4 regions of the Bacillus sp. FSL H8-0534 genome follow, and region 3 is predicted to be linked to each of the others. Evidence: a T-box and tRNA genes for the amino acid it is inferred to sense, from the RefSeq annotation. Region 3 holds a T-box; the other regions hold tRNA genes.
The links. The T-box of region 3 lies ahead of asnS (asparagine--tRNA ligase). A T-box ahead of a tRNA ligase gene usually reads a tRNA of that ligase, here a tRNA-Asn.

Region 1 (2,809 bases), 1.7 Mb from region 3:
AAAACTTATATTTATTATTATATCATTTTTAACATAACAAAAATTAGCAATAGGAATTTTTAACCAAAATTTCAAATGAAATTAGCATATATTATTCTTCATATATACTTAGTTAAGCATCTTTACACCTTATATACATCTATGCCTAACATTTTGGATACGTTTTAATAACAATATAATTTTGCTTGCAGTATTAATAAAGTGAAACTTCCATCAGTAGGGATTTTCTTCATCCACCACTGATGGAAAGTCCTCACCAATCGGGCTTTTACAGGCAGTTATCCCTCACCTATCTTCCTTGCTTCACTCTGAACCTTGAGGTGGGGGGCTTACTGCCCGTTAATGCGGAATAAAACGTATCCACTCTTACCTATTCTCTAGCACCTAAATACACTGTATGTTGTAGCCTGAAAATAATCTGCATCTATTCGTTATTCTGTATGCTCGGAAATCTCACTTAAAGCAAATCCAGCTTGATCATCAGCTTTCTCTGCTATTGCTAAATCACCTAGCGCTAACATCCCAACAAGCTCTCCATTCTCAACTACAGGTAGTCTCCTGATTTGATGCTGTGCCATTAACTCTGTAGCATTTTCAATAGGGTCATCAGGAGATACGGAAACAATTTCTGTTGTCATGACATTTGTAATTTTATTAGACCCAGGATGTTTCTCAGCAATTCCACGAACAACTAAATCACGATCTGTGACAAGACCAACCACTTGATTATTCTCTACAATTGGAATCATCCCAATGGCCTCTTCTTTCATTTTCACAGCAGCTTCATATACATTATCTAGCGGTGTACATTGCACAATATCGGTACTCATAAATTCTCTAACTGTTGTCATGTAGCTCTATTCCCTCCTTTTTATACATACTATAGTTTTTCCAAAATCCCTCTATTTATTTCATAATAAATAGAGGGATTTTGGATTGACGATATCGTATATTAGAAAAGAACGTAACTTCACATTATATTTTTCATAAGAAAAAAAGAGCCAGCTAATTGCTGACTCTTTTTTATGACCCGTACGGGATTCGAACCCGTGTTACCGCCGTGAAAGGGCGGTGTCTTAACCGCTTGACCAACGGGCCATGGCTCCGCAGGTAGGACTCGAACCTACGACCGATCGGTTAACAGCCGATAGCTCTACCACTGAGCTACTGCGGAATATGGTGGGCCTAAATGGACTCGAACCATCGACCTCACGCTTATCAGGCGTGCGCTCTAACCAGCTGAGCTATAGGCCCATATTTCTTACAGGGGCAGTAGGAATCGAACCCACACTGGAGGTTTTGGAGACCTCTGTTCTACCTTTAAACTATGCCCCTAAGTGGTGCCGGCTAGAGGACTTGAACCCCCAACCTACTGATTACAAGTCAGTTGCTCTACCAATTGAGCTAAGCCGGCTTGTCAAAAAAAAATATGGCTCGGGACGGAATCGAACCGCCGACACGAGGATTTTCAGTCCTCTGCTCTACCGACTGAGCTACCGAGCCTTTATATAAATGGCGGTCCCGACCGGGGTCGAACCGGCGATCTCCTGCGTGACAGGCAGGCATGTTAACCACTACACCACGGGACCATTTGGTTGCGGGGACAGGATTTGAACCTGCGACCTTCGGGTTATGAGCCCGACGAGCTACCGAACTGCTCCACCCCGCGACGGTATTATATTATTTTAAAAAATGGAGGAGGTAGAGGGATTCGAACCCCCGCGCGACTCTCGCCGCCTGTCGGTTTTCAAGACCGATCCCTTCAGCCGAACTTGGGTATACCTCCATGAAATAAATATTAATTATATCTTTTAGTTATCTTTGTACATCTAATAGTTTTTATTAACTATCCAATCATTCCATTTTAATTATTATAAAATGGAGGAGGTAGAGGGATTCGAACCCCCGCGCGACTCTCGCCGCCTGTCGGTTTTCAAGACCGATCCCTTCAGCCAGACTTGGGTATACCTCCAATAAATAACCAAAGTGGAGCCTAGCGGGATCGAACCGCTGACCTCCTGCGTGCAAGGCAGGCGCTCTCCCAGCTGAGCTAAGGCCCCATGTTTTAAAAATATCGGGAAGACAGGATTTGAACCTGCGACCCCCTGGTCCCAAACCAGGTGCTCTACCAAGCTGAGCCACTTCCCGTTAATAAAAGCGCGCCCGAGAGGACTCGAACCCCTAACCTTTTGATCCGTAGTCAAACGCTCTATCCAATTGAGCTACGGGCGCATATGGTGCCGAGGGCGGGGGTCGAACCCGCACGGTGGTCACCCACCGCAGGATTTTAAGTCCTGTGCGTCTGCCTGTTCCGCCACCCCGGCATGTCATATTGAAAATTGGAGCGGAAGACGGGATTCGAACCCGCGACCCCAACCTTGGCAAGGTTGTATTCTACCACTGAACTACTTCCGCAAGACATGTATGAGATATTTTATTAAAAGTGCGGGTGAAGGGAGTCGAACCCCCACGCCAAAGGCGCCAGATCCTAAGTCTGGTGCGTCTGCCAATTCCGCCACACCCGCATATTTTTTTAAAGAATGGTGAGCCATGAAGGACTCGAACCTTCGACCCTCTGATTAAAAGTCAGATGCTCTACCAACTGAGCTAATGGCTCTTAATGGCTGGGCTAGCTGGATTCGAACCAGCGCATGACGGAGTCAAAGTCCGTTGCCTTACCGCTTGGCTATAGCCCATTAATTAAGAATGGTGGAGGGGGGCAGATTCGAACTGCCGAACCCGAAGGAGCGGATTTACAGTCCGCCGCGTTTAGCCACTTCGCTACCCCTCCGACATTATATGGTGGAGG
Region 2 (2,809 bases), 1.2 Mb from region 3:
CGTTCATCCTGAGCCAGGATCAAACTCTCCAATAAAGTTAGTTTGTCTAGCATCTAAAATAAAAATTGACGTTTCACGTTGTTTGTTTCGTTCAGTTTTCAAAGAACTAAAAGCGGGTGAAGAGAATCGAACTCTCGACCAGAGCTTGGAAGGCTCTTGTTTTACCACTAAACTACACCCGCGTGGTCGGGAAGACAGGATTTGAACCTGCGACCCCCTGGTCCCAAACCAGGTGCTCTACCAAGCTGAGCCACTTCCCGTTATGGCGCGCCCGAGAGGACTCGAACCCCTAACCTTTTGATCCGTAGTCAAACGCTCTATCCAATTGAGCTACGGGCGCTTATTCATGATGTTTTGTCGTTGTTGTATTTCAGCGACTCAATTATCTTATCACACTGCATTTTCAAATGCAAGCACTTTTTTATTTTTCTTTGGTGCGGCCGAGAGGACTTGAACCTCCACGGGGTTTCCCCCACTAGGCCCTCAACCTAGCGCGTCTGCCATTCCGCCACGACCGCATATGCGGGTGAAGGGAGTCGAACCCCCACGCCAAAGGCGCCAGATCCTAAGTCTGGTGCGTCTGCCAATTCCGCCACACCCGCGGAAATAAAAAAGAATGAGCCATGAAGGACTCGAACCTTCGACCCTCTGATTAAAAGTCAGATGCTCTACCAACTGAGCTAATGGCTCGTAAATGGCTGGGCTAGCTGGATTCGAACCAGCGCATGACGGAGTCAAAGTCCGTTGCCTTACCGCTTGGCTATAGCCCATCAAAAAATATAATGTTTTTTGAGACGAAAATCATCATATCACAATAACCAATAAAAAACAACTGCTCAAAGGCAGAAGTTAAAATGGCGGTCCCGACCGGGGTCGAACCGGCGATCTCCTGCGTGACAGGCAGGCATGTTAACCACTACACCACGGGACCATTGGTTGCGGGGACAGGATTTGAACCTGCGACCTTCGGGTTATGAGCCCGACGAGCTACCGAACTGCTCCACCCCGCGACGATACTATTCATATGTTATATATGGTGGAGGATGACGGGATCGAACCGCCGACCCCCTGCTTGTAAGGCAGGTGCTCTCCCAGCTGAGCTAATCCTCCAAAAGTGGTGACCCGTACGGGATTCGAACCCGTGTTACCGCCGTGAAAGGGCGGTGTCTTAACCACTTGACCAACGGGCCAATATGAATGGCAGAGAAGAAGGGATTCGAACCCTCGCACCGCGTTAGCGATCTACTCCCTTAGCAGGGGAGCCCCTTGAGCCACTTGGGTACTTCTCTGTATGGCTCCGCAGGTAGGACTCGAACCTACGACCGATCGGTTAACAGCCGATAGCTCTACCACTGAGCTACTGCGGAATAAGAAAGACAAGTTATATCTTATAAAAGTTCATACTATAAGTCAAGTCGTTTATACAAATTCTTGTACAAACGTGACATGTTTATAATATACTGGATTGATTTTTAACTGTCAAGGTGTTTTTTATCTCTTTCAATCTACCTTTACACTTCCCGCAAACATATCTTTTTGTATTTATTTGACGCCTTCTTCTATATTGAAGAAAACATCTCATACATTCATACATATGAGTTTTAATCACCTTCTCTTCTTCGCTCATTCTCTTACAGAATCTAGGCGCACCAACCTTCTTCATTAACTGACGAAAATCTCGATCTCGATGTTGGTACCCTTTCCCCATAATATGCAAATGATAATGACACAACTCATGCTTAATAACGCCAATCAGTTCTTCTTCTCCATACACTTCATAATAACGATAGTTTAATTCTATATTATGACTTCGCAATAAATACCTCCCACCAGTTGTACGTAGTCGTTTATTGAACATTGCTTTATGTAAAAAAGCCCTACCGAAATATTGCAACGATATTTCTTCTACAAGTCTTTGAACTTCTTTTTCATTCATTTTCATTCCCCCAAAAACTAAAAATAAACTTACACTTTTCCTCTTTCTTATACATATATTAAATAGTACATATACCCATCCTCATTCAAAAGTGCAATTTCTATGAACTACCCTCTTCCTCATCTATCCATAGAACTTCGCTAACCAAACTCTTATAAGCAGTTCCCGAAATTGAGCTTTTTACTTACTTCGAATCTTATCTCAATGTATAGGGGGGCTACTTGTTAGAGCCGGATTAAACAAGGAGGGATTCTTATGCCTACGTGGCTCCGAAAACAAATGCAACGTGCATATTTCGAAAAAAACCGGTATCAAATTAAGTTACTAAATGAATGCTGGTTTTATTATAGCAAAACACATCAAAATTCCTGATAAAGTGAACGTTATATCAGTGGGGGATGAAGGCTCCCCCACTAATTCAAATTTCACTAACATCCGTTCATAAAAAAAGAGCAGTGTCATACCTGCCCTCTTCCCATTATTATTCAATAGGTAACATTGCTAAGGCAACGCGCCCTTTTTTCATATCAACATCATCTACCCAGACCTTTACAATTTGCCCGACAGACACCACATCTAACGGATGCTTCACAAACTGTTTGCTAAGTTTAGAAATATGTACTAAACCATCTTGTTTCACACCAATATCGACAAACGCACCAAAGTCAACAACATTTCGAACAGTTCCTTCTAACTCCATGCCACGCTTTAAATCTTCTAATTTGAGAATTCCCTTTTTCAAAAGTGGTTTTGGTAATTCATCACGCAGATCTCGTTCCGGACTAATTAAAGCATCTATAATATCAATTAATGTCGGCTCACCGATATTTATCTCTTGAGATAATTTAGAGAGCTCTACTCCTTCTAAACACT
Region 3 (2,809 bases):
CATATCAGCTAGAAATACGTCTACCACTGTATTCCCATCCGCTAAACCCTTAATTTGAGTCACAATATCATTTACTTTTGCTTCATTACGTGCAATGATTCCTAGCTTGGCACCACGCTCCGCAAGTACCTTAGCTGCCGCTAGCCCAATACCACTTGTCGCGCCAGTGATTACTACATACTTGTCACGCACCGTCCACTCTAAACGACTGGTAATTCCCCCCATCACCACAAAACCCCTCTCACGATTTTCATAATTGTTTCATTCGTTTTACTATATATGAAATGAAAAGGGAACTATGAACAATATTTTTTATCCTATCTCAAAATACTTTATAGATTTGAGCTCTGGTTACATCCTCTTCTAAATAAAAAAGCGAGAGCAATTGCTCTCGCTTTTTTATCTTAAAACTCCGAAGAACCTGGAGTTCTTGGGAATGGAATTACGTCACGGATGTTCGCCATACCAGTGATGTACATTAGGAAACGTTCGAAACCTAGACCGAATCCAGCGTGTTTTGTACCGCCATATTTTCTAAGTTCTAAGTACCACCAATAGTCTTCTTCATTCATGCCTAATTCTTTAATTCTATCTACTAAAACATCCATTCTTTCTTCACGTTGGCTACCGCCGATTAATTCGCCGATGCCAGGAACTAGAAGGTCAGTAGCAGCTACTGTTTTACCGTCATCATTCATACGCATGTAGAATGCTTTAATGTCTTTCGGATAGTCAGTTACGAATACAGGGCGTTTGAAGATTTCTTCTGACAAGTATCTTTCGTGCTCTGTTTGTAAATCAATACCCCATTCTACTGGATATTTGAAGTCTGCACCTGACTCTTGAAGCACTTTAATTGCTTCTGTATATGTGATACGGCCGAAGTCAGAGTTAATTACGTTGTTCATGCGCTCTAGAACTGTTTTATCGACAAAGCTGTTGAAGAATTCCATCTCTTCTGGTGCATGCTCTAGTACATATTTCATTGCATATTTCAGCATATCTTCTGTAAGATCCATTACATCTTCAAGTTCAGCGAATGCAATCTCAGGCTCCACCATCCAGAACTCAGCTGCGTGGCGAGTTGTGTTTGAGTTTTCTGCGCGGAATGTAGGTCCGAATGTGTATACATCACGGAACGCTAATGCATAAGCTTCCGCATTAAGCTGTCCACTTACTGTTAAGTTTGTTTCTTTTCCGAAGAAGTCTTTTGATTCATCAACTTTTCCGTCTTCACCTTTTGGCAAGTTGTTCATATCTTGCGTTGTTACGCGGAACATTTCGCCCGCACCTTCTGTATCACTACCAGTAATAATTGGTGTGTGAACATGTACGAATCCACGCTCTTGGAAGAATTGGTGGATTGCAAACGCTGCGATAGAACGCACGCGGAATGTTGCAGAGAATGCATTTGTTCTTGGACGTAAATGAGCGATTGTACGTAAGTATTCAAACGTGTGACGCTTCTTTTGAAGTGGGTAATCAGAATCTGATAAGCCCTCGATGTCAATTTTTTCTGCTTTAATTTCAAATGGTTGCTTCGCTCCAGGGGTTGCAACTAGCTTACCTTCTACTTTAACTGAAGAGCTAAGTGGAAGTTTTGCAATTTCTTTGAAGTTATCTAATTCTGTATCGAAAACGATTTGAACGCTTTTGAAGAAGCTACCATCGTTTAATTCGATGAAACCAAATGCTTTTGAATCACGTAAGTTACGAATCCAACCTGATACTTGTACTGTTTGATCTGCGTATTTATCTGTATCTCTATACAGACTTTTTACTAATGTGTTTTCCATAGTGAAATTCTCCTTTGCTGATATATTTGAATACAAAAAAACCTTTCATCCATAAAGGGACGAAAGGTTAAACTTCGCGGTACCACCCAATTTGTCATAAAGACCAACTTTAACTCGTATGTATGTACATACTTCCCGGTTTGTAACAGGCCGGCTTCCCGTCTAAGTCTACTCTTGAATATAAGATTCAATTTCGGTTAGCAACTCCAAGGTGTTCTTCATATATACCGCCTCATCAGGCTCTCACCGTCCCTGACTCGCTATGGATTATAGTATATACTACTTTTCCTTATCATCGTCTTTCATTTTGTTAAACTAAAATTAATGTACTACATTCGAGGGAAAGATGCAAGTTGTTGTTGAGCGCACCACACAGCTTGTCCCCCCAGCACTTGCAAATACCGTTACCTTCACACAAACGGTTGAAGCGGATATTGAAAGCGTAATCCCAGAAAAAGTTGTAATCTGTGGGGTAGTTCATAAAACTTTAACTTACACTGCTGTTTTAGAAAATGGCACTCTAGTACCGGGTTTTCAAGTTTTCGACGATATCCCTTTTCAATGTGTTATTGACCGCGAAGATGCCAATGAAGGAGACCTTTTCGAAGTCACGGGTGTAGCAATTCTTGGACAAGTTTCTGCCCAAGAACAAAATTTTGGATTTATAAACGACTTGCGAGTTGCTTTTAAATTCCAAGAAAAAGAGATCGTCAAAGTCTGCATTAGAAGACTAGGAGTAACTGGTACTGAAGTAGCTATTGGACTAGGATTTACAAGTGCAGATTGTAACGTTCCCGTTGTTGCACCAGGTCGTTTGTTAGTGAATGGCATTGGATTTGCAGGAATACCAGTTTCTTTCACAATACAAGGTGCAGCAACTGTCTCTCCAACTACAGTTTTTACAGAAGCAGATGGATTCTTCCACACTACCGTCACTGCTTTTGGACCTGGAGATATAACCCTTATAGCTTCAGGTACAGTAAATGGGGTTCCTTTCTTCGGAGAAGTAACCA
Region 4 (2,809 bases), 1.5 Mb from region 3:
TCGGGAGAAGGGGTGCTTTCTTAACGGAAAGCCGCAGTGAATAGGCCCAAGCGACTGTTTAGCAAAAACACAGGTCTCTGCGAAGCCGTAAGGCGAAGTATAGGGGCTGACACCTGCCCGGTGCTGGAAGGTTAAGGAGAGGGGTTAGCGTAAGCGAAGCTCTGAACTGAAGCCCCAGTAAACGGCGGCCGTAACTATAACGGTCCTAAGGTAGCGAAATTCCTTGTCGGGTAAGTTCCGACCCGCACGAAAGGTGTAACGATTTGGGCACTGTCTCAACCAGAGACTCGGTGAAATTATAGTACCTGTGAAGATGCAGGTTACCCGCGACAGGACGGAAAGACCCCGTGGAGCTTTACTGTAGCCTGATATTGAATTTTGGTACAGTTTGTACAGGATAGGCGGGAGCCTTTGAAGCCGGAGCGCTAGCTTCGGTGGAGGCGCTGGTGGGATACCGCCCTGACTGTATTGAAATTCTAACCTACGGGTCTTATCGACCCGGGAGACAGTGTCAGGTGGGCAGTTTGACTGGGGCGGTCGCCTCCTAAAGTGTAACGGAGGCGCCCAAAGGTTCCCTCAGAATGGTTGGAAATCATTCGTAGAGTGCAAAGGCATAAGGGAGCTTGACTGCGAGACCTACAAGTCGAGCAGGGACGAAAGTCGGGCTTAGTGATCCGGTGGTTCCGCATGGAAGGGCCATCGCTCAACGGATAAAAGCTACCCCGGGGATAACAGGCTTATCTCCCCCAAGAGTCCACATCGACGGGGAGGTTTGGCACCTCGATGTCGGCTCATCGCATCCTGGGGCTGTAGTCGGTCCCAAGGGTTGGGCTGTTCGCCCATTAAAGCGGTACGCGAGCTGGGTTCAGAACGTCGTGAGACAGTTCGGTCCCTATCCGTCGTGGGCGTAGGAAATTTGAGAGGAGCTGTCCTTAGTACGAGAGGACCGGGATGGACGCACCGCTGGTGTACCAGTTGTTCTGCCAAGGGCATAGCTGGGTAGCTATGTGCGGAAGGGATAAGTGCTGAAAGCATCTAAGCATGAAGCCCCCCTCAAGATGAGATTTCCCATAGCGTAAGCTAGTAAGATCCCTGAAAGATGATCAGGTTGATAGGTTCGAGGTGGAAGCATGGTGACATGTGGAGCTGACGAATACTAATAGATCGAGGACTTAACCATATAATATGAAGCAAATGTTATCTAGTTTTGAGAGAACATAAAAAAACTTATTGACTTTTTTAATCAATTAAGTATAATAGTGTTTGTCTCAAGTGAATATAGTCTGGTAATGATGGCAGAGAGGTCACACCCGTTCCCATACCGAACACGGAAGTTAAGCTCTCTAGCGCCGATGGTAGTTGGGGCCTTGCCCCTGTGAGAGTAGGACGTTGCCAGGCTAATATCATTCCGCAGTAGCTCAGCGGTAGAGCTATCGGCTGTTAACCGATCGGTCGTAGGTTCGATTCCTACCTGCGGAGCCATGATTGGAGAGCTGTCCGAGTTGGCCGAAGGAGCACGATTGGAAATCGTGTATACGTCACAAGCGTATCAAGGGTTCGAATCCCTTGCTCTCCGCCATAATATTTTTGGCCCGTTGGTCAAGTGGTTAAGACACCGCCCTTTCACGGCGGTAACACGGGTTCGAATCCCGTACGGGTCACCACTTTTGGAGGATTAGCTCAGCTGGGAGAGCACCTGCCTTACAAGCAGGGGGTCGGCGGTTCGATCCCGTCATCCTCCACCATATATAACATATGAATAGTATTGTCGCGGGGTGGAGCAGTTCGGTAGCTCGTCGGGCTCATAACCCGAAGGTCGCAGGTTCAAATCCTGTCCCCGCAACCAAATGGTCCCGTGGTGTAGTGGTTAACATGCCTGCCTGTCACGCAGGAGATCGCCGGTTCGACCCCGGTCGGGACCGCCATTTATTTCTGGCTCGGTAGCTCAGTCGGTAGAGCAGAGGACTGAAAATCCTCGTGTCGGCGGTTCGATTCCGTCCCGAGCCACCATTTTAACTAAATATGCCGGCTTAGCTCAATTGGTAGAGCAACTGACTTGTAATCAGTAGGTTGGGGGTTCAAGTCCTCTAGCCGGCACCATGTAAGTTTCGGAGGGGTAGCGAAGTGGCTAAACGCGGCGGACTGTAAATCCGCTCCTTCGGGTTCGGCAGTTCGAATCTGCCCCCCTCCACCATTTACATTTTATATAGGGGTATAGTTTAAAGGTAGAACAGAGGTCTCCAAAACCTCCAGTGTGGGTTCAATTCCTACTACCCCTGCCAAAACACAACATGGCGGTTGTGGCGAAGTGGTTAACGCACCGGATTGTGGCTCCGGCATTCGTGGGTTCGATTCCCATCAGTCGCCCCATTTTTATTTTTTAATATTTGTAAATAAAGTAGTTAATACTTGCATATAATGAATTAAAACTTCGGTGGGCTATAGCCAAGCGGTAAGGCAACGGACTTTGACTCCGTCATGCGCTGGTTCGAATCCAGCTAGCCCAGCCATTTTTGCGGAAGTAGTTCAGTGGTAGAATACAACCTTGCCAAGGTTGGGGTCGCGGGTTCGAATCCCGTCTTCCGCTCCAAAGTAATTTAATATGGCGGCATAGCCAAGTGGTAAGGCAGAGGTCTGCAAAACCTTTACCACCGGTTCGAATCCGGTTGCCGCCTTTCTCATTATGCCGATGTGGCGGAATTGGCAGACGCGCACGACTCAAAATCGTGTTCCTTCGGGAGTGTCGGTTCGACCCCGACCATCGGTATCAAAAAGACGAGTAATCGTCTTTTTTATTTGTCTTCGGATT

Region 1: it has a tRNA-Asn gene. The T-box ahead of asnS (asparagine--tRNA ligase) is inferred to sense a tRNA for this amino acid. The anticodon was not compared.
Region 2: it has a tRNA-Asn gene. The T-box ahead of asnS (asparagine--tRNA ligase) is inferred to sense a tRNA for this amino acid. The anticodon was not compared.
Region 4: it has a tRNA-Asn gene. The T-box ahead of asnS (asparagine--tRNA ligase) is inferred to sense a tRNA for this amino acid. The anticodon was not compared.

What each region holds. Positions count from the first base shown of each region.
Region 1 is NZ_JBBOUC010000001.1:2,367,357-2,370,165, forward strand. It holds gene MHH71_RS12180 (CBS domain-containing protein) at 432-851, opposite strand; tRNA gene MHH71_RS12185 (tRNA-Glu) at 1,027-1,098, opposite strand; tRNA gene MHH71_RS12190 (tRNA-Asn) at 1,100-1,174, opposite strand; tRNA gene MHH71_RS12195 (tRNA-Ile) at 1,178-1,254, opposite strand; tRNA gene MHH71_RS12200 (tRNA-Trp) at 1,265-1,335, opposite strand; tRNA gene MHH71_RS12205 (tRNA-Thr) at 1,339-1,414, opposite strand; tRNA gene MHH71_RS12210 (tRNA-Phe) at 1,431-1,503, opposite strand; tRNA gene MHH71_RS12215 (tRNA-Asp) at 1,514-1,589, opposite strand; tRNA gene MHH71_RS12220 (tRNA-Met) at 1,593-1,669, opposite strand; tRNA gene MHH71_RS12225 (tRNA-Ser) at 1,694-1,786, opposite strand; tRNA gene MHH71_RS12230 (tRNA-Ser) at 1,880-1,972, opposite strand; tRNA gene MHH71_RS12235 (tRNA-Ala) at 1,988-2,060, opposite strand; tRNA gene MHH71_RS12240 (tRNA-Pro) at 2,075-2,148, opposite strand; tRNA gene MHH71_RS12245 (tRNA-Arg) at 2,159-2,232, opposite strand; tRNA gene MHH71_RS12250 (tRNA-Leu) at 2,236-2,324, opposite strand; tRNA gene MHH71_RS12255 (tRNA-Gly) at 2,341-2,415, opposite strand; tRNA gene MHH71_RS12260 (tRNA-Leu) at 2,445-2,525, opposite strand; tRNA gene MHH71_RS12265 (tRNA-Lys) at 2,542-2,617, opposite strand; tRNA gene MHH71_RS12270 (tRNA-Gln) at 2,622-2,696, opposite strand; tRNA gene MHH71_RS12275 (tRNA-Tyr) at 2,708-2,791, opposite strand; tRNA gene MHH71_RS12280 (tRNA-Val) at 2,801-2,809, opposite strand, start outside.
Region 2 is NZ_JBBOUC010000001.1:2,871,305-2,874,113, forward strand. It holds rRNA gene MHH71_RS14560 (16S ribosomal RNA) at 1-35, opposite strand, end outside; tRNA gene MHH71_RS14565 (tRNA-Gly) at 112-182, opposite strand; tRNA gene MHH71_RS14570 (tRNA-Pro) at 184-260, opposite strand; tRNA gene MHH71_RS14575 (tRNA-Arg) at 264-340, opposite strand; tRNA gene MHH71_RS14580 (tRNA-Leu) at 433-518, opposite strand; tRNA gene MHH71_RS14585 (tRNA-Leu) at 522-602, opposite strand; tRNA gene MHH71_RS14590 (tRNA-Lys) at 618-690, opposite strand; tRNA gene MHH71_RS14595 (tRNA-Gln) at 696-770, opposite strand; tRNA gene MHH71_RS14600 (tRNA-Asp) at 856-931, opposite strand; tRNA gene MHH71_RS14605 (tRNA-Met) at 934-1,010, opposite strand; tRNA gene MHH71_RS14610 (tRNA-Val) at 1,035-1,110, opposite strand; tRNA gene MHH71_RS14615 (tRNA-Glu) at 1,116-1,190, opposite strand; tRNA gene MHH71_RS14620 (tRNA-Ser) at 1,199-1,289, opposite strand; tRNA gene MHH71_RS14625 (tRNA-Asn) at 1,293-1,367, opposite strand; gene MHH71_RS14630 (SprT family protein) at 1,451-1,936, opposite strand; gene cmpA (cortex morphogenetic protein CmpA) at 2,192-2,308, shown strand; gene MHH71_RS14640 (Tex family protein) at 2,418-2,809, opposite strand, start outside.
Region 3 is NZ_JBBOUC010000001.1:4,100,667-4,103,475, reverse strand. It holds gene MHH71_RS20865 (SDR family oxidoreductase) at 1-225, opposite strand, end outside; gene asnS (asparagine--tRNA ligase) at 405-1,796, opposite strand; T-box leader at 1,849-2,101, opposite strand; gene MHH71_RS20855 (hypothetical protein) at 2,143-2,809, shown strand, end outside.
Region 4 is NZ_JBBOUC010000001.1:2,579,430-2,582,238, reverse strand. It holds rRNA gene MHH71_RS13285 (23S ribosomal RNA) at 1-1,180, shown strand, start outside; rRNA gene rrf (5S ribosomal RNA) at 1,283-1,398, shown strand; tRNA gene MHH71_RS13275 (tRNA-Asn) at 1,408-1,482, shown strand; tRNA gene MHH71_RS13270 (tRNA-Ser) at 1,488-1,579, shown strand; tRNA gene MHH71_RS13265 (tRNA-Glu) at 1,590-1,664, shown strand; tRNA gene MHH71_RS13260 (tRNA-Val) at 1,670-1,745, shown strand; tRNA gene MHH71_RS13255 (tRNA-Met) at 1,770-1,846, shown strand; tRNA gene MHH71_RS13250 (tRNA-Asp) at 1,850-1,925, shown strand; tRNA gene MHH71_RS13245 (tRNA-Phe) at 1,935-2,010, shown strand; tRNA gene MHH71_RS13240 (tRNA-Thr) at 2,025-2,100, shown strand; tRNA gene MHH71_RS13235 (tRNA-Tyr) at 2,111-2,194, shown strand; tRNA gene MHH71_RS13230 (tRNA-Trp) at 2,209-2,282, shown strand; tRNA gene MHH71_RS13225 (tRNA-His) at 2,295-2,370, shown strand; tRNA gene MHH71_RS13220 (tRNA-Gln) at 2,436-2,510, shown strand; tRNA gene MHH71_RS13215 (tRNA-Gly) at 2,516-2,590, shown strand; tRNA gene MHH71_RS13210 (tRNA-Cys) at 2,605-2,675, shown strand; tRNA gene MHH71_RS13205 (tRNA-Leu) at 2,686-2,767, shown strand.